4 regions of the Ruminococcus sp. OA3 genome follow, and region 4 is predicted to be linked to each of the others. Evidence: riboswitches for the same ligand, from Rfam matches in the RefSeq annotation. Region 4 holds a riboswitch; each other region holds the start of a gene.
What was found. A riboswitch is a leader RNA that binds a small molecule or an ion and turns the genes downstream of it on or off. The one in region 4 is predicted to bind cobalamin.
Positions count from the first base shown of each region.

Region 1: another riboswitch for cobalamin. It lies ahead of MCG98_RS12705 (class I SAM-dependent methyltransferase); the one in region 4 lies ahead of MCG98_RS05070 (Ig-like domain-containing protein).
Region 2: another riboswitch for cobalamin. It lies ahead of MCG98_RS07100 (LysR family transcriptional regulator); the one in region 4 lies ahead of MCG98_RS05070 (Ig-like domain-containing protein).
Region 3: another riboswitch for cobalamin. It lies ahead of MCG98_RS13720 (energy-coupling factor ABC transporter permease); the one in region 4 lies ahead of MCG98_RS05070 (Ig-like domain-containing protein).

Region 1 covers NZ_JAKNTO010000001.1:2,831,758-2,837,109, reverse strand. The annotation lists gene MCG98_RS12715 (carbohydrate ABC transporter permease) at 1-671, shown strand, start outside; gene MCG98_RS12710 (ABC transporter ATP-binding protein) at 691-1,830, shown strand; cobalamin riboswitch at 1,973-2,150, shown strand; gene MCG98_RS12705 (class I SAM-dependent methyltransferase) at 2,254-3,003, shown strand; gene MCG98_RS12700 (ABC transporter ATP-binding protein) at 3,013-4,743, shown strand; gene MCG98_RS12695 (ABC transporter ATP-binding protein) at 4,757-5,352, shown strand, end outside.
Region 2 covers NZ_JAKNTO010000001.1:1,563,566-1,568,917, forward strand. The annotation lists gene MCG98_RS07095 (heavy metal translocating P-type ATPase) at 1-2,601, opposite strand, end outside; cobalamin riboswitch at 2,859-3,042, shown strand; gene MCG98_RS07100 (LysR family transcriptional regulator) at 3,342-4,256, shown strand; gene nikB (nickel ABC transporter permease) at 4,296-5,234, shown strand; gene nikC (nickel transporter permease) at 5,236-5,352, shown strand, end outside.
Region 3 covers NZ_JAKNTO010000001.1:3,040,740-3,046,091, forward strand. The annotation lists gene cobA (uroporphyrinogen-III C-methyltransferase) at 1-303, opposite strand, end outside; gene hemC (hydroxymethylbilane synthase) at 311-1,207, opposite strand; gene MCG98_RS13710 (bifunctional precorrin-2 dehydrogenase/sirohydrochlorin ferrochelatase) at 1,263-1,733, opposite strand; gene hemA (glutamyl-tRNA reductase) at 1,723-2,955, opposite strand; cobalamin riboswitch at 3,077-3,265, shown strand; gene MCG98_RS13720 (energy-coupling factor ABC transporter permease) at 3,399-4,151, shown strand; gene MCG98_RS13725 (energy-coupling factor ABC transporter substrate-binding protein) at 4,151-4,441, shown strand; gene MCG98_RS13730 (sirohydrochlorin cobaltochelatase) at 4,465-5,256, shown strand; gene MCG98_RS13735 (amidohydrolase family protein) at 5,315-5,352, opposite strand, start outside.
Region 4 covers NZ_JAKNTO010000001.1:1,095,467-1,100,818, reverse strand. The annotation lists gene MCG98_RS05070 (Ig-like domain-containing protein) at 1-2,002, opposite strand, end outside; cobalamin riboswitch at 2,149-2,338, opposite strand; gene iolG (inositol 2-dehydrogenase) at 2,471-3,490, opposite strand; gene MCG98_RS05060 (YbaK/EbsC family protein) at 3,698-4,168, opposite strand; gene MCG98_RS05055 (DUF3786 domain-containing protein) at 4,194-4,868, opposite strand; gene greA (transcription elongation factor GreA) at 4,883-5,352, opposite strand, start outside.

The DNA.
Region 1 (5,352 bases), 1.7 Mb from region 4:
GCTACCCGACCTTCCAGGCTTATGCGGAGCTGTTGTTTGATACACCTCAATTTTTTAATGTATTCTGGAATTCCTGTAAACAGGTCTTTCCCATTATATTGGGCCATATTGTTTTGGGCGCTCCTGCGGCATGGGCATTTGCACGTTTTGACTTTCGCGGAAAAAAAGTGCTTTACACCTTATATATTGTCCTTATGCTGATGCCTTTTCAAGTGACTATGGTTTCCAGTTATCTGGTTTTGAATAAGTTAGGTCTTATTGATACTGCATGGGCCATTATTCTGCCCGGCGCCGCATCAACCCTTCCGGTATTCATCATGACCCGATTCTTTATGACGGTACCAGGGGCGGTTACTGAGGCAGCAGCTGTGGATGGTGCTTCGCCCATCCAGACATTTTTGAGATTGGGTATACCTCTCGGCGCACCGGGTATCCTCTCCGCGGTTGTGCTGGGCTTTCTGGAGTACTGGAACGCAATGGAGGCGCCTCAGGCATTCTTAAAGGATCAGACACTCTGGCCGCTGTCTCTGTATATGGCGAACATCACCGCGGACAATGCGGGGGTATCGCTGATCGCATCACTGATTACACTTATGCCGCCGCTTCTGATATTTATGTTCGGGCAGAAATATCTTGAACAAGGCATTATATCTTCTGGAATGAAGGACTGAAATATAATAGGAGTTGTTTATGGATAATGAAGTTCGGGCAGGCAGCCTGCAAATACACAAAGTAAATAAGTGGTATCCAGGCAATGTACACGCCGTTATCAATATGGATATGGAAATAGAACAGGGTGAATTGATTGTTTTCGTGGGGCCTTCCGGCTGTGGAAAGACTACACTGCTTCGTATGATTGCGGGACTTGAGGGCATCAGCAGCGGCGAGGTCCTTATGGATGGCAGGGTGGTTAATAAAGTACCGCCTAAGAACCGTGACATTGCGATGGTATTTCAGAATTATGCCCTCTATCCGAACATGAAGGTAAAGAATAATATTGCGTTCCCCCTCAAGATGCGCCATACCAAAAAGCAGGAAGCAGCGGCACGGGTAGCTGAGGTGGCAAAAAAGCTGGAACTGGACACTTTGTTGGAAAGGAAGCCCGGTGCACTCTCCGGGGGGCAGCGTCAGCGTGTGGCCCTTGCGCGGTCATTGGTGAGAAGGCCTAAGCTTTTTTTGATGGATGAACCGCTGGCAAATCTGGATGCGAAACTCCGCACAGAGATGCGCCGGGAGATTATAACGCTACAGCGGGAATTGGGTGTAACAACAATATATGTTACACATGACCAGATCGAAGCCATGACAATGGGAACACGTATTGCTGTAATGAATTGCGGCGTTTTACAGCAGTTTGGAACGCCGCAGGAGATCTATCAAAATCCGGCTAACCTTTTCGTTGCCGGATTTATAGGCTCTCCCAATATGAATATATGGGATACAAAGATTGTATCATATCATGCGCAGCATTTTCTGACTCTGGGTGAAGCCCGTATTCCTATAAATATAGGTAATTTGCCTGGGGAGCAATTACAAGAGCCGCTTAAGGCTGGCATCCGTCCGGAACACATTGAGCTTGCTTCAAAGAATGAGCCTGGCGCCATCCGGATGGAGATCGGCCTGTTGGAGAATACAGGGCGTGAGGTGGCCGTTTTTCTTGCTGCGCCCGGCATACCGAATCTCACGGTCATGACGAATGCTGATTTCCCAGGTCAAATTGGACATGAGATATATGTTCGTCTGAAGCAGGAGAAGATACATGTATTTAATGCAGAGGGGGAGCGATTGACGAGAGTGCAGACGGACACGAAGCACCGCAGGACAACATAAGAATCCGGGTGATGAAAACGCGTACGGGTGTTATGCAATGCTGTGATTTATATAACAAAATGGAATGAATTTAAGCGAAAAAATTTGTAGACTTCAGATAAAAAAGGTGATATTCTCATAAAAGAGCAAATTTAATACGATTTTACAGTTAAACTGTGCAAGTTCCGAAAGGATTAATAGAGAAACCGGTCAGAATCCGGTACGATCCCGTCACTGTGTTAGGGAGCATTCTTTCAAGGTGCCACTGGGTATTTACCTGGGAAGGTGGGAGAATGTGATGATCTTAAGTCAGGAGAACTGCTTGCGCAGAAGTAGTTATGATTCTTACGGTGTATAAGGAGCATATGTTATTTGTGTGTTTACGGCCGTAGTGGGCCGTTTTTTTATTTAAAGCACAGACAACCAGATGAAAAGGAGGACAACATGGAACTGAACAGCGAGATTAAAGATTATTGGGAGGGTGAGGCGAAGGTCTACAGCCGTGGAATTCAGGAGGAACTGGACGGACCGCATTGCGAGGCGTGGAAGGCATTGATTCGGGATTATGTACCACACAGCGGCTCTCTGAAAATTCTGGATGCGGGATGCGGTCCGGGATTTTTCCCGATCATTCTGGGGGAAGAGGGACATGAGGTGACGGGAATCGATATTACCGAAAATATGATTTCCTGTGCAGAGGAACACGTAAAAGCCCGGGGACAGCACGCAGTACTGCAGACGATGGACTGTCAGGACCTGCAGTTTCCGGATAATACCTTTGATATGGTGATCAGCAGAAATATAACATGGACCCTGGGGGATCCTCAGAAAGCGTACAGGGAGTGGAAACGGGTGCTGAAGCCGGGAGGCAGACTGCTGGTATTTGATGCGTGCTGGTATCTTTATCTGTACGACGAGGAACTTGGAAAACGATACCGGGACAATGAGGCCAGAATTAATGAAAAATACGGACGGAACGTACATGCTCATGCAAATCCACAGAAAGGAGATGAACTGAGCCGTCAGCTCTTCATGAGTGATAAGGTTCGCCCGTTGTGGGATCTGGAATATCTGATGTCACTGGGATTTGCAAAAGTATTTGCGGAGCCGAATATCATCGATAAAGTCTGGGATGAAAAAGGAAAGGAACTCAATAAACTGACACCGGCCTTTATGGTGGGCGCAGAAAAATAACGGACGATTATGGGAAAATATATAAGACTGATTGAATTTCTAAAAAAGATACCGGGAGATGTTGCAGTCAAGATCATATTGGGACTATCCATGGTTGCGTGCAGTTTTATACAGGCATTTTGCCTTGCAAAGGGTGTCACAGCTGTATTTGATAAAAAGCAGCTGTCGGCTGTGCTGGGATATCTGGCAGTATGCCTGCTGGCATTATTGTTCCGGTCATTTCTGGTACGATATCAGGAAGGATACACGAAAAAGATGGCAGCCAAGGTAAAGGCAGTCATCAGGAATACGATGCTGGCAAAACTGATGCAGCTGGGACCGTCCTATAGAAATGACAAACGGACGGGAAACCTGCAGTCACTGATCACAGACGGGGTCGAGTCTTTTGAGGCGTTTCTGGTCCAGTACCTGCCGCAAACGGTTGTGGTATTTGTGACAACGCTGTTTTCTACGGTTTATCTGTGGACACTGGACTGGGCAGTAGGGCTTCTTGTTTTGATCATGGCGATTTTAGCCATCGTAGTTCCCCATTTATTTATGCCGGCAGTATCTAAAGTAATGATTGAATACTGGCAGGATTATGCAGATTTGAATGCTCAGTACATCGACAGCATGCAGGGTATGAATACGCTGAAATCCATGGGAGTCAGCAAACGGGAAGGAAAGAAGCTGGCGGAGCGTGCCTGGGGATTTGCAGGAGAATCCATGAAAAATCTGGGAATTTCCCTGTCGGACTCAGCAGTGATCGTTACGTGTACGGCCATCGGAACGGCAGCCAGCATCGCCATTGCAGCGTATCACATGGCTCAGGGAAAGCTATCCTATGGAAGTCTCCTGATCATTCTGTTCCTGGCAGGTGAATGTATGAAGCCTCTGAATGATATGAATACATACTGGCACAGCAGTTATCTGGGACTCTCCGTAGCAGAAGAGCTGTTTGCGGTGCTGGATGAACCGGTCGCATTGAAGGATGGAAAAGGTCCGGATCAGCTCACCGGAGAGCTCCCGGAGATTTCCATGAATCAGGTATTCTTTCATTACGATAAGAGTTCCGCAGATGTACTGGAGAATATTGATTTACAGTTTGACTCAGGAAAGATTACAGCCATTGTGGGAAAATCGGGTTCCGGAAAGTCTACAATTGTGAACCTTCTGCTTCGTTTTTATGATGTTTCCTCCGGCAGTATTATTCTGGACGGAAGGGATCTTCGGGATTTTTCCATCGAGTTTCTGCGCAGCAAAATTGCGGTGGTGTTCCAGGAATCCTATCTGTTTTATGGAACGATCCGGGAAAACATCAAAATGGCAAATCCAAAAGCCTCCGATGAGGCGATGATAGAAGCGGCAAAAACGGCGAATGTTCACGAATGCATCATGGAACTTCCTGACGGATATGACACGATTGTAGGAGAAAGAGGCGCTACGCTTTCCGGCGGAGAACGTCAACGGGTTTCCATAGCCCGGGCAATTCTCAAAGACGCACCAATCCTGATTTTGGATGAGGCTACGTCCAGTGTTGATATGATTCATGAGTCATTGATACAGGAAGCCCTGAATCGGTGTATGAAACATAAGACGACCATTGTAATTGCTCACAGGCTTTCTACCATTGAGCATGCAGACAGGATCTATGTGCTGGATCATGGAAAACTGGCAGGATGGGGAACTCACCAGGAGTTACTGGAACATAACAGTACCTATCAGGGACTCATACAGGCACAGAAATATGCAGAAAAGTAAAAAGGAACAACAAATGGAAAAAACAAGAATTCAAAATGTATTACGACTTTCCAAAAGGTTGAAACCGTACGGAGCCAGAATTGCGGGAGCTGTCGCAAGCGGTGTGGGACACCAGCTTTCTATCGTTGCAGTGTCGGCATTCTGTGCGTACCTGACAGGGCTTGCGATTGAAGGAAAGCTGCTGGAACGTATGCCGGCGATGGCGGCCCTGCTCGCTGCTATCGTCGCGGCAAGGGTTTTCTTCTATTTTATGGAGATGTGGCTGGCCCATGATGTGGCTTTTAAGGTTCTGGCAGATTTCAGGATCAGATTGTTTGATGCTATTGAACGGGTCTCGCCTGCGATTTTACTGAATATGCGTTCCGGACAGCTCGCCTCCACGTTGATGAGTGATGTGGAATTGCTGGAGTGGTTTTTTGCCCATTCATTCGGAAGCATTCTGGTGGCGGTGATTGCGCCGCTGGTGCTGATGGTCTGCCTGGGCTTTCTTTATCCGGTACTGCCGCTGCTGCTGATCTTCTTTTTGATCATCCTTGTTTGGATTCCGGTCTGGATGAAAAAGAAGGCGGATACCCAGGGGAGACAGGTAAGAGAACAGCTGGGAGATGC
Region 2 (5,352 bases), 470 kb from region 4:
ACGTTTGTAAAGAATACGGATTGAGTTCAGGATACACAGAAAAGCTACTCCTGTATCTGCGAATACGGCCAGCCACATGGAGGCAAAACCACAGAGTCCCAACACCATCACGATTCCTTTGATGATCAGAGCAAAGATAACATTCTGCCAGGAAATCCGGCTGGTGGAACGGGCGATCTGTACAGACTGCGGGATTGCTTCCATGCCTGAAGTCATATATACAACATCTGCAGCTTCTATTGCCGCGTCGGCACCGCTTCCCATTGCGGCGCCTACATTGGCGCCGGCCAGTACCGGGGCGTCATTGATGCCGTCACCGACAAACATGACGCTGCCGTATTTGCTTCGCAGATCATTTAAGCGGTCGAGTTTATCCTGTGGGAGGAGCTTTGCATGAACTTCGTCGATTCCAGTCTGTTCTGCGACAGATTCTGCACTTTCCTGCGCATCGCCGGTCAGCATGATCGTAGTCAGACCCAGCTTTTTCAAAGCGGCGATGCTTGATTTGGCATCTTCTTTGATCGTATCTGAGATCATCAGATGTCCCGAGAAAATACCGTCAATGGCAACCAGTACTTCTGTTCCAAATGAGGACGGGTGGTAACTGCTGAGGTCAACGTGCTGCGCTTCCATAAGTTTACTGTTGCCGCAAAGAACCTCTTTGCCGTTAATTTTTGCTTTGATACCGTGACCGGCAATTTCCTGAAGGGCTTCCGGTTTGGAAAGAGTCAGATTTCTGGCTTTCGCAGCGTTTACAATGCTGACAGCGATCGGATGTGTAGACGACTGCTCGCAGCCTGCGGCCAGAGTCAGGAGCTCATCCCGGGTGATGAGACCAGAGGGGACCGTCTCCTGAACAACAAAATTGCCCTGAGTGATCGTGCCTGTCTTATCCATGATGACCGCACGAACTCCTTTTAATGCCTCGATCGAAATTCCGCCTTTAAACAGAATACCTTTTTTGGAACCGGCACCGATACCGGAAAAGAATGCCAGGGGAACGCTGAGGACCAGTGCACACGGGCAACTCATGACCAGAAAGGTAAGCGCCGTATAGATCCAGTGCTGCCAGTCGCCTGTGATCAGGGAAGGCAGTACAGCAGTTACAATGGCCAGGGCAACAACAAACGGTGTATAAATACGGGCAAAACGAGTGATAAAACGGTCGATTACGGGCTTGCTTGCTGCTGCATTCTCTACGGAATCCAGGATTCGTGTCACCATGGATTCGGATAATTCTTTTTCAACACGGATTTTCAGCTGACCGCTGGTATTGACGCATCCCGACAAGACAGAATCACCGATGCCGGTTTTGACGGGCACAGGTTCGCCTGTGATGGGGGAAGTGTCCAGCTGACTGTTTCCTTCGATGACAATTCCGTCAAGCGGAATTCGGTCTCCGGGCCGTACAAGCAGAATATCGCCGATCCTTGCTTCCTCAGAAGGAATGATCTGCACATCCTCATTGGAAACCAGATTAACGGTTTCAGGGCGGAGATCCACGGCATCCATAATCTGTGAACGGCTTTTTGCAACTGCCTTTTCTTCGAAGAATTCTCCTACACGGTAGAAGAGCATAACGCCAACTGCTTCGGGGTATTCACGGATGACAAAAGCCCCCAGTGTTGCGATACTCATTAAAAAGTTTTCATCAAATACCTGCCCCCGGGTAATATTTCTTAACGCTGTCCAGATGACCTTCCAGCCGAGGACAACATAAGCGACAACATAGACGGGGAGTGTGACTGCAGTTCCGAACCCCATGTGTTCCAGAATCTCACCGGCGATGAAAAGAACCGCTCCAATGATAATCTCTGTCAGGGCGCGAGTGCTCTCTGACATTCCCTTTTTTGCAGCAACCGCTTCGTGGCTGCGCACAGAGGTTTCTTTCTCGACAATTTCAATGCCATCTTCAATTGAATTGCAGATTTTCTTAATCTCAGGAATCAGACGCTGCGGCGATTTTGCTGTAAGTTTCAGCTGTTTAGTAGCAAAAGTAATGGTAGCGTTCTCCACATCGGCAATCTGATTGATTCTCTGCTCCATCTTGGCAGCGCAGTTGGCGCATCCTAGATTCTGTAAGATATATGTTTTTGTTTTGCTGCTGCCTGCAGAAGAAGTATCTTTCGGTATAACCCGCACTTCTGATTCAATAGAAGAGCAGATACTCTGGATCTGAGGGACCAATGCAGCCTGACTGTCTGCGGAAATGCGCAGCTGTTTTGTGGCAAAAGTAATGCTGGCTGCAAATACTCCGGGAAGCTCCTGGATTTTCTGCTCCATCTTAGCTGCACAGTTGGCACAGCCGAGATTTTCTAAAATATATACCCTTTTTTCGTGACCGTCATCCGGCAGTTCTACAGTATTGCTGCTGTGAGGGGTGTGCTCATGATGGTCATGCCCGCAGCCGCAGGCCTCATGATGGTGCTCCTGATGGTCATGGTGCTCATGCCCGCAGCCGCAGGCCTCATGTTGGTGCTCATGATGGTCATGGTGCTCATGCCCGCAGCCGCAGGCCTCATGTTGGTGCTCATGATGATCATGTCCGCAGCCGCAGGTTTCTTTGTGCTGATGTTCAGGCAAATCTTCCATACGTTTCATAACTTATCCTCTCCATTTCTATAAATAATCAAATGATAAAACATATGAATAACTGTTCATATGTTGATTATAAGTCGAATCCTTTGGAAAGTCAATATCATTTGTGAAAGTCTTTAAAAAAATTCTGCCGGATAGTCAAAAGGATCTGTATCTATCCTGAAAATCAACGGAATCCAGCGAGGGTGATAACAAAATGGAATGGGAAAAACAAAAAAAAAGAGAGAAAAATACAAAAAAGTGTGTTATAGTAATTTTGGTTTAAATAGAGTCATAAAAGTTCCTGTTTTAGGATTAATAGGGAAATTGGTGAAAATCCAATGCGATCCCGTCACTGTGAAAAAAGGGTCGACTTCATTACCACTGGATGATTATATAATATCCGGGAAGGGAAGTAGACAATGCTTTTAAGCCAGGAGACCTGCTTTTATGTGAAATGCAATACCTACGGTGTATAGGTGTGAGCGAAGCGAATGTAAATTGATTACGTCCTTATGCGCACTTATTGTGCGCATTTTTTTATTATATGGGATACTTTGTTCTACATATAACAAAGCGCTTTGCGGGAACATACTGCGGCGGAAAATTTTTTTCCGTTTCTTAACCCCTGAGGGGGGATCGCACTGCAGACACCGGGAGAAAGGTATATAATAACCTTCCTCCCTTAATTATTTTGTTTTTATCCTGAAGACAGTGTCAGTAAATTTAACATTGGTTAAAGAGTGTAAATAACAGGGGGATATATGGATATCAAGCAGTTGCAGTATTTTGTGACAAGTGTTGATCTGGGAAGTTTTCATGCAGCAGCCGAGGCACTGATCACCACACAACCGAATGTCAGCAAGGTTATGAAAGCACTGGAAGAGGAAATGGGGATGACACTGCTCGCCCGTAACAGAAGCGGGGTTACCCTGACGAAAGAAGGAGAGCAGGTCTACAGGTATGCTCTGAGCACGCTGAAGAATTTTGAAATGCTTAATGCTCTTAAAGGAGAAAAAGAAGAAAGTCTGATTGTATGCTGCACTCCAAGCAATAATCTGTCAACACTTCTTGCGGAATTTTACGGGCTGAAATCATATAGAAAACCACATCTGGATCTTCGGGAAGGTGATTTTGAGGATATAGTGGCATGGGTGCACAGGAGAAGTACAGAGCTGGGCTTTACTTATATATCCAGAAGAAACCAGCTGGTATTTGAGGGCAGGCTTAAAACAAAAGGACTGGGGTTTCATGAACTGGCGAGAACTTCTATTTATTTGTTCTGCAGCGAAAAAAATCCCCTGTTTGACAGACGCTATGTTTCAGAAAAGGATTTAGAGGCTGTAAAGCTGATTCAGAGAAGAGAAGAAATCCATTCCCTGTCCAACCATTTAGGAGTGTTGAACGGAGATGGTTTGAGCAGATCCGGCAGACAGGAGATTGCCTATACGAACAGTGATCATTTCCTTATACAGATGTTGAAAAATACTGATTACTGTTCGGTCGACAGCAGTTTTCTGAAAGATAAGTATAAAGAGTATCATATCAAGGCGATTCCTGTCAGAGGGAGTGAAAACAGTGTTTCGTTTGGATATATCAAACGAATCAAAGATTCTCTGACGGAGATAGCAGACGAATTTATCAGATATCTGGAAGAACAGATCAGAGAGGAGAGATAACATGATGACAAAAGACAACCTGCGGGAGGATAAGAGACTGTGAATAAGAAACAACTGGGAAGAAGATTGCTACAGATTTTAGTTGTGCTGTTTGGCATCAGTTTTTTTACGTTTGGACTGACGTATCTTTCCCCAGGAGATCCGGCCGAAATTATGCTGACGGAGTGTGGAAATGTGCCGACTCCGGAACTTCTTGAACAGACACGGGCAGAACTGGGACTGGATAAACCATTTCTTATTCAGTATGGAAACTGGCTGAAGGGAGTTTTGACCGGCGATATGGGTACTTCCTATTCGATGAAAGTCCCGGTCGTAGAGAAACTGACTTCCTGTTTCTGGCCTACTTTGGAACTGGCATTGGCTTCACTGGTCATCATGTTAGTTGTGTCTGTTCCTTTGGGGATTGTGTCGGCTGTATATCAGAATCGATGGCCGGATTATCTGGTTCGGGGGCTGACTTTCATGGGGGTTTCAATTCCGAGCTTCTGGGTGGGGCTGATTCTGCTGAGTGTTTTTGGCGTTACACTCCGATGGGTTACCGTATCCGGCGGCAGCACTGATTTTAAATCATTGATCCTTCCGGCGGTAACGCTGGCATTTTCCATGTCGGCAAAGTATACGCGGCAGGTACGCATTGCGGTATTGGAAGAGCTTCGCCAGGACTATGTAACAGGAGCTCGAATGAGAGGCATCAGGGAAAGTACGATTCTCTGGAAACATGTGCTGCCGAATTCCATGCTTCCGCTGGTTACGCTTCTGGGTATTTCTCTGGGTAGTCTGCTCGGGGGTACTGCGGTTGTCGAAATCATCTATAACTGGCCGGGATTGGGAAGTATGGCGGTCAAAGCAATCTCCTGCCGGGATTACCCACTGGTACAGGGATATGTGCTGTGGATTGCACTGTTATATATGGGGATCAATCTGCTTGTGGATCTTTCCTATAACCGCCTGGATCCCAGACTGAAGGAGGAAAGATAAAGTGAAGGTACTGAATTTTTTAAAATCGCATAAACAGTTTACGATATTCTCCATCCTGGCACTGATTATTGTAGGTGTGGCGGTACTGGCTCCGCTGATCTCACCGCATGATCCGTAT
Region 3 (5,352 bases), 1.9 Mb from region 4:
TTCCTCGCCGCCCCTGCCAAACAGAAAAGGATCTCCGCCCTTCAGACGCACTACACGATATCCCTTTTTCGCCTCCTCAAGCAGTACCTGGTTGATCTGCTCCTGGGGCATCGTATGATTGCCCGCACGTTTTCCGACATCGATCGTCCGTGCTGTATCCGGTATCATGGCAAGAACACCGTCTCCTACGAGGCTGTCATATACCACAACTTCCGCCTGTTTCAGCACTTTCTGTCCCTTTAATGTAAATAATCCGATATCTCCTGGGCCGGCACCCACCAGCCAAACTTTTCCTGTCTGCATGTCTCTCCTACCCTTCCAGCTTTTCTTTTAATTCTCTGGCAAGCTCTTCGCCGAGCGATTCTGCTTCCTCTGCGGCTCCCTGTCTGCTGCCTTTTATGTATTCCCCCGTCTCCTCTTTATAATAGAGTCCCGTCAGGCGAATCGTTCCGTCTTCTATCACCGCGTGTGCCGCTACCGGTGAAGAGCATCCACCATCCAGATACCGCACAAATGCTCGTTCCGCCAATGCCGCATACGTCCCGTTCTGATCTGAAAATCCTTTCAGAAACGAATAATCCTCGCCCGCTCTGCCCTGAAGTGCCAGGATTCCCTGTCCTGCTGAAGGAATGATCTCTTCCGGTTCAAAATATCTGCTGATCCTTTCCGCGAGTCCAAGCCGTTTAAGGCCTGCAGCCGCCAGAACAAGCGCAGAGTACTCCCCGCTGTCGAGTTTTGCCAGACGGGTGATTACATTTCCGCGCACACTTTTGAATTCTGCCTTCGGAAACAGCTCCCGAAGCTGCAGGATTCTTCTCAGGCTGGAACAGCCGACAGGTTTCGTAAAATCAATATCCTTCACCCCCTGCGGCAATACAAGAACATCTCTCGGATCTTCCCGCTTCGAAAATGCAACGACCGGAAGTTCATCCGGAACTTCCATCGGCATATCCTTTAAACTGTGCACAGACAGGTCACTTCGTCCGTCGATCAGCGCTCTGTCCAGCTCTTTCACGAACAACCCTTTTCCTCCGACTTTATCGAGCGTCCGGTCCAGGATGATATCACCTGTCGTTTTCATCGTCAAAAGTGAAACTTCGGTCTTTGGACACGTATCTTTTATGTATGAGATCACCATCTCGCTCTGTATAACCGCCAGTTTACTCTCCCGGCTGCCAACACAAAATTTCTGGGGTGCTGCCATCATCATTCGTCCTCCTGTAAAATTATTATACCCTCGGATTTCTCCGCACGATGTTGTATCATATCATATCGTCAAATGCTTTTTCTATCGCCTGCCTGGCACGTTTCGCCCTGCTGTGGTCCCTTCCTCCGGCATTGACCCCCGCTACAAGGACATCTCTTTTAACAATCCCCGGAAAATGAAAATCACATTTCGTCCCGTCACTGATAACATTCACAAGGATACCCAGACATTTGCATACACTGTGAATTTCTTCATTAAGCCCCGCATCGTCAGTCCCCGCAATCACGATATCGGCTCCGTAAATATCTTCCCTCTCATACCGCTTTTCCCGTATCTGTATTCTTCCTTTTTCTGCCAGATCCAGCACACTGTCTTCGAAATGCGGCGCAATGACGGTGATATTCTCTGTGAATTCCGCCAGAGTCTGAATTCTCCGTGATGCAATCTTTCCGGCTCCGACAACAACTGTTTTCTTACCCGATATATCAACAAAAAGCGGAAAGTACGCCTGTCCACTATTCTTCATACAGTTTTTCCAATCCTTCCACACAGGCTAAAAATGTTTCTTTTTCCAGCGAATCCCGCAGTCCGAAGATCATTTTGCCGACTACTTTTCCTGCCGCCAGTTCAATTGACTGTCTGAGTGACTCCCTCTCCCTGTCGTCCAGAGGAAGTTTCCCCAGGATCTTATGTATACGCAGCTCCAGATCTGTCACCGCATCCTCCTGGATTTCCTGAATACGGGGGATCAGATCTCTTCCGTCATACCAGTCATAGAATTCTTTCTGCTGTTCCTGAAGAATCGCCTCAGCCTGGTCAAAGGAATCTTTCAGATAATCGCCGACTGCCGTGACCTGAAAATCATCGATGTCATACAGCGTCACATGTTCCATCTCCCCGATTGCCGGTTCGATATCCCTGGGCACAGCAAGATCGATGAAAATAATATCATGTGTAAGGTCCGCTTCTTCGAGCAGTTCCCGGGTGAGTGTAAAATTGGGACTTGCAGTCGCACTGACTACCACATGGCATTTGGGCAGCAAGTCCATACGTTCTCCGTAATTAATCCGGGCACATCCCTTCGGGATCGTTACCATACCGCTCCGGTACTGCCGGACTGTTACAGTCACCACGGCGCCTGCTTTCTGCATCGTCTGCGCAGCCAGCTTTCCCATCTCTCCATTACCGATCACCATGCATGTCTTTCCCTGTATCTCATACCCCTGCTCTTTGAGCATGGAAACCGCACGGTCCATTGCGGTAAAATTTGCTCTTGAGAAGGTAACATCCGTTTTTACTTTTTTTGCCGCTGTCACCGCCATGCGGAACAGCACTTCCAGGACACTGTCAGTCATATAATTCTCACGTGCAAGTGACAGTGCATCTTTTACCTGGGTAATAATCTGATCCTCTCCGAGGATCTGGGATTTCAGTCCGCAGGTTAAATGGAACAGATGGTTCACCGCTTCGTTTCTCTCACGCATGACAAAATACTGTCCGAACTGCGTCGGATCCACTTCCTTGATGATACACAGTTCTTCCACAAGTGAGCCTTCCCATTCCTCTTCCACACTGGCCCAGATTTCCATACGATTACAGGTTGAGAGTATGATACATCCCAATATGCCATCCCTGCTTTTCAGCTCTTCCATGGCAGCAGCCGCATTCTTCTTCGTAAAGGAGAATAATGCCCGTACATCCACCGATGCTTTGTTATGATCGATACCCACCATACAAATACTCATCATTTGTTCCTCCGAAAATTTATTCCTCCCCATCATAGCACATACTTTTGAAAATGCAAAATCTATTTTCTACTTTTTTTAAATTCTATTTGACATTAGCCTGACTACGCGATAAAATTTATCATAGAATTGAATATGAAGTGGAGCCTGCGTATTTCTCCGCAGGGTAAGAGGAAAGTGAGTGTAACTCTCACACGGTCCCGCCGCTGTAATGGAAGAGCTGTATCTTATGATGTCACTGGTGAAAACTGGGAAGGCAAGATACAGTGATGACGCCTGAGTCAGAAAGCCTGCCCTTCATAAGCGATTTACACCCCGGTTACGAACGATGGCCTGGTGTAAGGAAACGGCAAATTCTTATATGCTGCCGTTTCGGTGCGCCTGTCTATGTGAAGTGGGATTCCTTAGATATGGCGTTATTTTTTTGAATGAGAAAGGAGAAAGTTATGACAAAGTCACAAAGAACAATCGTTTTGATAGCCGCAGTTTTTGCTCTTTCATTTGGAATCCTGCCGGCTGCAAACGCGATGCACATTATGGAGGGTTATCTCCCGGCCAAGTTCTGTATTGCCTGGGGTGTTGTCTGCGTACCTTTTTTAATCGCAGGTTTCTTCTCCATAAAGAAAACACTTTCCGGAAACCGGAAACTGATCATGATCCTGGCTATGGTGGGTGCGTATGCATTTGTCCTGTCCTCACTTAAGATTCCGTCTGTCACGGGAAGCTGTTCCCACATGACAGGAACCGGTCTCGGCGCGATCCTGTTTGGTCCCGCTGCTGTCAGTATCGTCGGACTGATCGTCCTGGTCTTTCAGGCAATCCTGCTCGCTCACGGAGGGCTTACCACTCTGGGCGCAAATACATTTTCCATGGCAATCGCCGGACCGCTGGTATCCTATGGAATCTACAGGCTCTGTAATAAACTGAAGGTACCGAAGCTTGTTTCCGTATTTCTGGCAGCCTGCCTCGGAGATCTGTTTACATACGTGATCACCAGCATCCAGCTGGCAATCGCTTATCCATCCGCTGACGGCGGATTCGGCGCTTCCCTTGGGAAATTCCTGGCTATTTTCGCAGCAACTCAGGTACCGCTTGCCATCATTGAAGGTATCCTGACCGCCATCGTAATCATCGGCCTGGAATCTTACGCTAAGTCTGAGCTCACAGATCTTGGATTTTTAAGAGGGAGGAACGCATAATGACTAAAAACGCTAAAACTGTACTGATACTTCTGCTGCTTGTCGTTGTGATCGCTGTTGTACCGCTTTTCCTGAAAAGTGGTGCTGAATTCGGCGGTGCCGACGGTGCAGCTTCTGAAATGATCGAGGAGATTCAGCCAGGCTATGAAACCTGGGCTGATCCTATCATGGAACCTGCCAGCGGAGAAATTGAAAGTCTTCTCTTCTGCCTTCAGGCCGGCCTTGGTGCCGGAGTCTTCGGCTTCGTCATGGGACGTCTGGTAGAGAGAAAAAAACACGAATCTAAGTAGAAAACACAGGAGGAAAACGCCCCATGCCGGACGCATCCAAAAAAGCAATTCTGGTTGTCAGCTTTGGTACCAGTTTTGCCGAGACGAGAGAAAAAACAATTGACGCTATTGAAAAAGAAATTGCAGACGCTTTTCCTGACTATCTGATTTACCGCGCCTGGACCAGTAAAATGATCATGGCAAAGCTGCTAAAACGTGACGGAATCAAGATTCTGAATGTCAGAGAAGCAATGGAGAAAATGCGTGATGACGGTATTACAGATGTCATCGTTCAGCCGACTCACGTGATCAACGGTATCGAAAATGAATTGATGACAGAAGATGCACTGATGTATCAGTCTTCCTTCTCATCCATCACCTTCGGCAATCCGCTGCTCACAACCGAGGAGGATAATCATCATGTAGTGCATACCATCGCAGCGCATTTTTCCCATCTTCGTGAGGATCACGAAGCTCTCGTACTGATGGGGCACGGCACTACACATTTTTCCAATGCCATATATGCGGCATTAAACTTCAAGTTCCAGGATGAGGGCTTCCCGAATATATTCCTTGGAACTGTCGAGGCATATCCAACCATGGATTCCCTGCTTAAGGCCGTCAGAAAAACCAGGGCATCAAAAGTCATTCTGGCACCGTTCATGATCGTCGCCGGTGACCATGCCACAAATGACATGGCAAGTGATGAGGAGGATTCCTGGTTCACACAGTTCAAAGACGCCGGCTTTGAGGTGGAATGCATATTGAAAGGGTTGGGTGAGTACCCTGAGATCCGTTCTCTGTTTGTGGATCATATCCGCACAGTGATCGGCTGAACATGAAGAGTAACAGGCAGATTGTTTTCTGGATATCCCGGAAACAATCTGCCTGTTTTTAACTGATTTTAAACTTTTCAAAAATGTCCTGATTCC
Region 4 (5,352 bases):
TATAGATCCTGCTGTTATAGATAAGCGGTGTGCTGGTACTCATGCCGCCCAGCGCAAACGATGTGACAGAAGCTTCATCGATCACACCCGACTCTGACACTTTTGCCGAGTACAGGTATCCGCCCTTGGACGCAAAATACACACGGTCCGTCGCCGCATCATAGGCAATATCGGTCCGGATATCACCCACGAATCCGCTGACCTTACTGATCACCTCGCCCGTCTCTTTGTCAAAGGAGTACAGGGACGCCGTCTCGCTGGTAGAATTGTTCTGCCCGTCATCGGTGCCCACCATCACATACTGACCCGAAGCGTAAGCTCCCGCCCAGTATACGCCTCCGGCAATTGTCTGTGTCCATTCTGCGGTTTTGGTTTCTGTCTTCTTCGCATCCGCCTTGACACATACAAAATTGGCATCCCTCGTCTCACTGTTCCAGAAGCCTGTATAAATATAGCCGTCAGAATACCGGATTGGAGAATTCGGCTGTCCGCCGAGTTCATCTTTGTACACCCAGAGAGACTCCAGTGTACTGGCATTAAATGCCTGGATACGTCCGTTCGAGAGACCGACAAAGATCATCCCCCCGCCGTAAGTCGGAGGTACAATGGAGAAGTTGCTGCTTCCCGCCATGGTCCCTGTCGCAACGACATCGCCGGTCTCTTTATTAATCTTCATAATACTGCCGTCATAATAGCAATACATGTAACCGTCCACGAGAATCGGTGAGCTGACTGCTTTCCAGCCATAATCCGCACCAATCTTCTTCCCCCACTTCAGATGGGTCTCTCCCGCTGCAGTCGGAGTCAGCGCCTGAGTGATCGCCATATTATCCTGGCTGTTCCTGTAATCATACCACTCTGCATCTAACTCCGGGAGTGTAGTATCTTCTGCCTCATTCACCGTAACTGTCAGATACGGAGCAACCAGAGGATTGTCATATTCACCATCACATTTCGCCGTAACATAATATGTTCCAGCCGTATCAAATTTTAAGGTGACATTTCCATCGGCATCTGTCACGGCCCCTTCAATAGCTTCGGAGGTCCCTAGATAGCCTTTGGGATCCGCTGCATCCGGTGTCACCAGTAAAAGCTGTGCATCTTCCACCGCTTTTGTCTGCTGATCAATCATGCTCTGCGCATAATTCCCAAAGTATGCATAGCAGTAACCTTTCAAATTCAGTGAAATCTCATCACCCGTCTCAGCCTCAAGGCTGCTAACCTTCTCACCGTCGGCAAAAAACATGCCGTAGTTGTCCAGGAAGTATTCATCATCCTGGTAGAAAAAGAACTCCAGCTCATCACCCTGTCTGATGGCACAGTTATTTGCCGAATAACCGGTATATCCATAGGCAGTCTCAACATCATCGTGCGGCATCGCACCGTTGACCGCGAAGCTGATACTGCTCGTTGAAACGCCATTCAGTTTGGTAATAAACCCGTCAGAACTGACTTCCAGATATTCACCAATGTTTTCTTTTGTCGCATCATACAGATCAATATGCATCTGTACCAGGGCGTCAAGAGGCGTGATATCTCCCTCGCTGACATTTGTTCCGTATGTAAAACCATAGGATTTTGCCAGATTAGAGGAAATCTCTGACACCTTTGGAAGATAGAAGAAGGTATCCCCCTGTTTCATTGACATCCGTACTTCGGCCCTGCTGGCTCCCACTGTCACTTCTTCCGCCGTAGCAGGGACCTGACTCTGCAGCTCATCTGCCGTAGCTTTGGGAGCCTCTCCTTCAATTTTCTGCCCTGCATCTTCCTGTTCGCCTTCCTCCTTCAGATTGTCTTCTTCCTGAAGACTTTCATCCGGTTCCGGCTCGCTCTCCGATGATGGTTCCTCCACGGAGACATCATCGTTCTCAGTCTCTTCCATACCTCCGGTTATGGGAACCGGCAGATCTTCCGCCGCACCAAATGCTGCAGTCGGAACAGACGTCAGGATCATCAGTGCTGCCAAAATCATACTGATGACCTGTTTTTTAAGCTTCTTCATACACATTTGCTCCTTTTCTCTTTTTTTGACCATAGAAAAAATCGCACAAAAAAAGAGCCGTAACAGGCTCTACCTTTAAAAAGGGACCTTTTTGCATACCACAAAAAAAGGTCCTGGATTCTCTTCTCAATCCGCCTTGCTTACGAATCTCTTTTCACAAACCGCGTTGTTGTATCCTGACTCGGGTTCGTCCTACTAAAAGCGCCTTCCCGGATTTCATCCAGTGGCATCCTGCTTTGTTCGTCCCCCATACAGTAGAGATAGGCTGTCCCGGATTCTCACCGGGTTCCGTTTAAACAGACACGCTGTGCCTGACCGCAGTTTTTATTCAGTTAATACTATGGTGTTAATCATTAATTTAGATGATTTTGTTTTATTTGTCAAGATATATTACAAAAGCCGAATGTTTTTTTAGATTTAAAAATGGGAGCGTCTTTATCAGACACTCCCATACCCCTCTGACAAATATCAGATTTTAACAACGCCCTTTGTCACCAGTGCTTTCTGTGCTGCTTCACAGATCTGTGTTGCAGCTGTTCCGTCATGTACGACAACACCGGGTTTCTTTCCGTTCTGTACACAGTCTACGAATTCTTTCATCTCCTCAACGTATGCCTGCTGGAAACGTTCCGGGAAGTTGCGTACACACTCCTGAACAACACCGTGTTTGTCATACATTACTGCAAGATTCTTAGCCGGAACCGGGCTGACACGGATACTTCCCTCTGTTCCGATGATCTCTGTCTCGATATGATAACCATGTACTGCCGCTCTGCCTACATGAAGCTGTCCCATAGCCCCATTCTTAAAGGAGAAGGTAGCGCATGCTGTTTCAACATCGCCCTGCTCTGTAAATCTTGGATGTTTTACTGTGCTTCCGATCGCGTATACCTCTTCCGGGTCGTCACCCAGGAACCAGCGCATCAAGTCAATGTCATGGCTTGCCATATCCATCATGATACCTCCGCTCTTCGGAACGTATCCGCTGTCCAGTAAGCTCTCGGCATCTGCATCCGGGTCAACACCGGTAGCCTTTACAAGGTAAGGTTTTCCGATAGCACCTTCATCGATTTTCTTTTTTGCATATGCGTAGGACGGATCATATCTGCGCATGAAACCGAGCATAAATACGAGATCGGGATACTGCTCCACTTCCTTTTCTGTTGCGTAGCATTCATCGAGTGTAACGGCAAGCGGTTTCTCACAGAAGATATGTTTTCCGGCTTTTAATGCCAGTGAAATCTGCTCCGGATGGAAGGTGGACGGGGATACGATCACGACTGCGTCGATGTCCGGATCCTGACACATCTCACCGAAATCAGCATATGTTTTCGCCACACCCAGTTCATTTTTTGCATACTCAAGTTCCGCCGGTACAACAGAGCAGGCTGCAACCAATTCAGCCGCCGGTACACCGAACGCCAGATTGTTCGCATGTGCTCGTCCAAGTCTTCCCAACCCAACAATACCAATTCTTACTTTCTTCATTCTCCAATTCCTCTCTTCACTGTGATTTCTCTCTTCCAAAGTTCAGATCTATATAAACCGTACGCCGATTTATACATTAATCATATCATAACAAATACTTTTTCTCAATTCTTTAGTAATATTGCACGGTTACAATTTTCTTTCAGCAGAAACTTCAGGTCATTATCACGAGGACGGGACAGACTTTCACATTCTTGCTTACCATCCTTATTCCCAGTTTTTACAGACATCCACCCATTTTGAATAACCTGAATGTTTCTCAAGCTCTGGGATCGTCAGCTCAATCGCACTGCTGCTGCTCCCGCATGCGGGGAAAACTGTCTCAAACCTTTTCAACGACTCATCGAGACACACCTCGACCTCTCTGTTGACTGCAAACGGGCAGACCCCTCCGACGGAATGTCCGACCATATTCTCCACTTCCCCGGGCGTAAGCATTTTTGCCTTGGTATGAAAGGTCCCTTTAAACTTGCTGTTGTCAATTTTCGCATCTCCTGCTGTCACGATCAGCACACACCCGTCGTCAACTTTAAAAGAAAGGGTCTTCGCGATTCTTTCCGGTTCGCAGCCGACAGCCTGCGCCGCCAGTTCGACCGTCGCTGATGATACCTCAAACTCCTGCACTCTCTCTTCCATACCATACTGCCTGAAATATTCTTTTACCTTTTCTAATGCCATTTTTCATTCTCTCCCTGCTGTATACTCAGTTCTTCACCCAGCCCCGGTACGAACGGTTCATTGGTGCCTCTTTTCCCGGATCTGCAGCCTCCGTCAAGCGCTTCAGGCCGTCAGATGCGACCATGACAACGGTCTCCTCATGCATGAAATCCGTGATATTGGCATCAAACAACACATTTGCCTTTGCCGGAAATTCTTCATCGCCGTCCCAGAACAGAAAGCGGATCGGCAGGCAGGAAAATGCCATCGCCTGAAATCCTGCATCCGAATAACGGATTCTTTCAAATCCCAGTTTTTCCCCCGCTCCCAGAAGCTCGTGAAGCCTGCCACTGAACACACGGGCAAACGGATTTACCGTCTGTTCAAAAAATGCCTTCGTGAACACGCTTGCACGCGGTACATCCTGAAACGCCACCCAATGTCCGGACAGCACCGGTTTTTCTTTGGAATAGTAAAACAAATGGTAAATGTCCATCAGTGTGAAAAAATCAGGGACCTGATCTGGATTCACTGCATCCGTGATGCTTCCAGTTTCCCGGTCGATCTCATATTTTTTTCCATAGTAAGTGACGGGCAGTTTTCCATGCTCCGAATAACCCGTGAGGCCAAGTGCGTGATACCTTTCCTTATAATCCCAGGTTACCGCCTTTTTCTTCCAGTCCTCCCGGACTTTTTCATAATTATCCTGATATTCCGCCACGGTGTTCCTACCTCCTAAAAGCTTCTTATCTTATCGTTATCCTCATCACTTGTTTTCTCAATCTGCTGAATCACAACGTGATAGCCAGCAGTATCATTTACCCTGACAAAGACCCGCTCTCCGGCCTTATGTCCCAGTATGGCTCTCCCGATTGGCGATTCTGTGCTGATTTTTCCATCCAGAGAATTTCCCCGTATGGAAGTCACCAGCTTAAAAGTCTCCGTCTCATCATCATCTTCAAAGTACAGCTTCACCGTATTGTTCAGCCCCACTTCGTCCTCCCCGGAATTATCCCTGACAATCTCTGAAGTTTTCAGCAGACGTTCCAGATACCGGATTCTGCTTTCGTTGCGGTTTTTATCCTTTTTGGCGGCATGGTACTCGAAATTTTCACTCAGGTCCCCGTGGGCCCGGGCTTCTTTCACCGCCTCCAGTGCCTCTTTCCGAACGACAAGTTTCCGGTGTTCGATTTCCTCCTGGATCT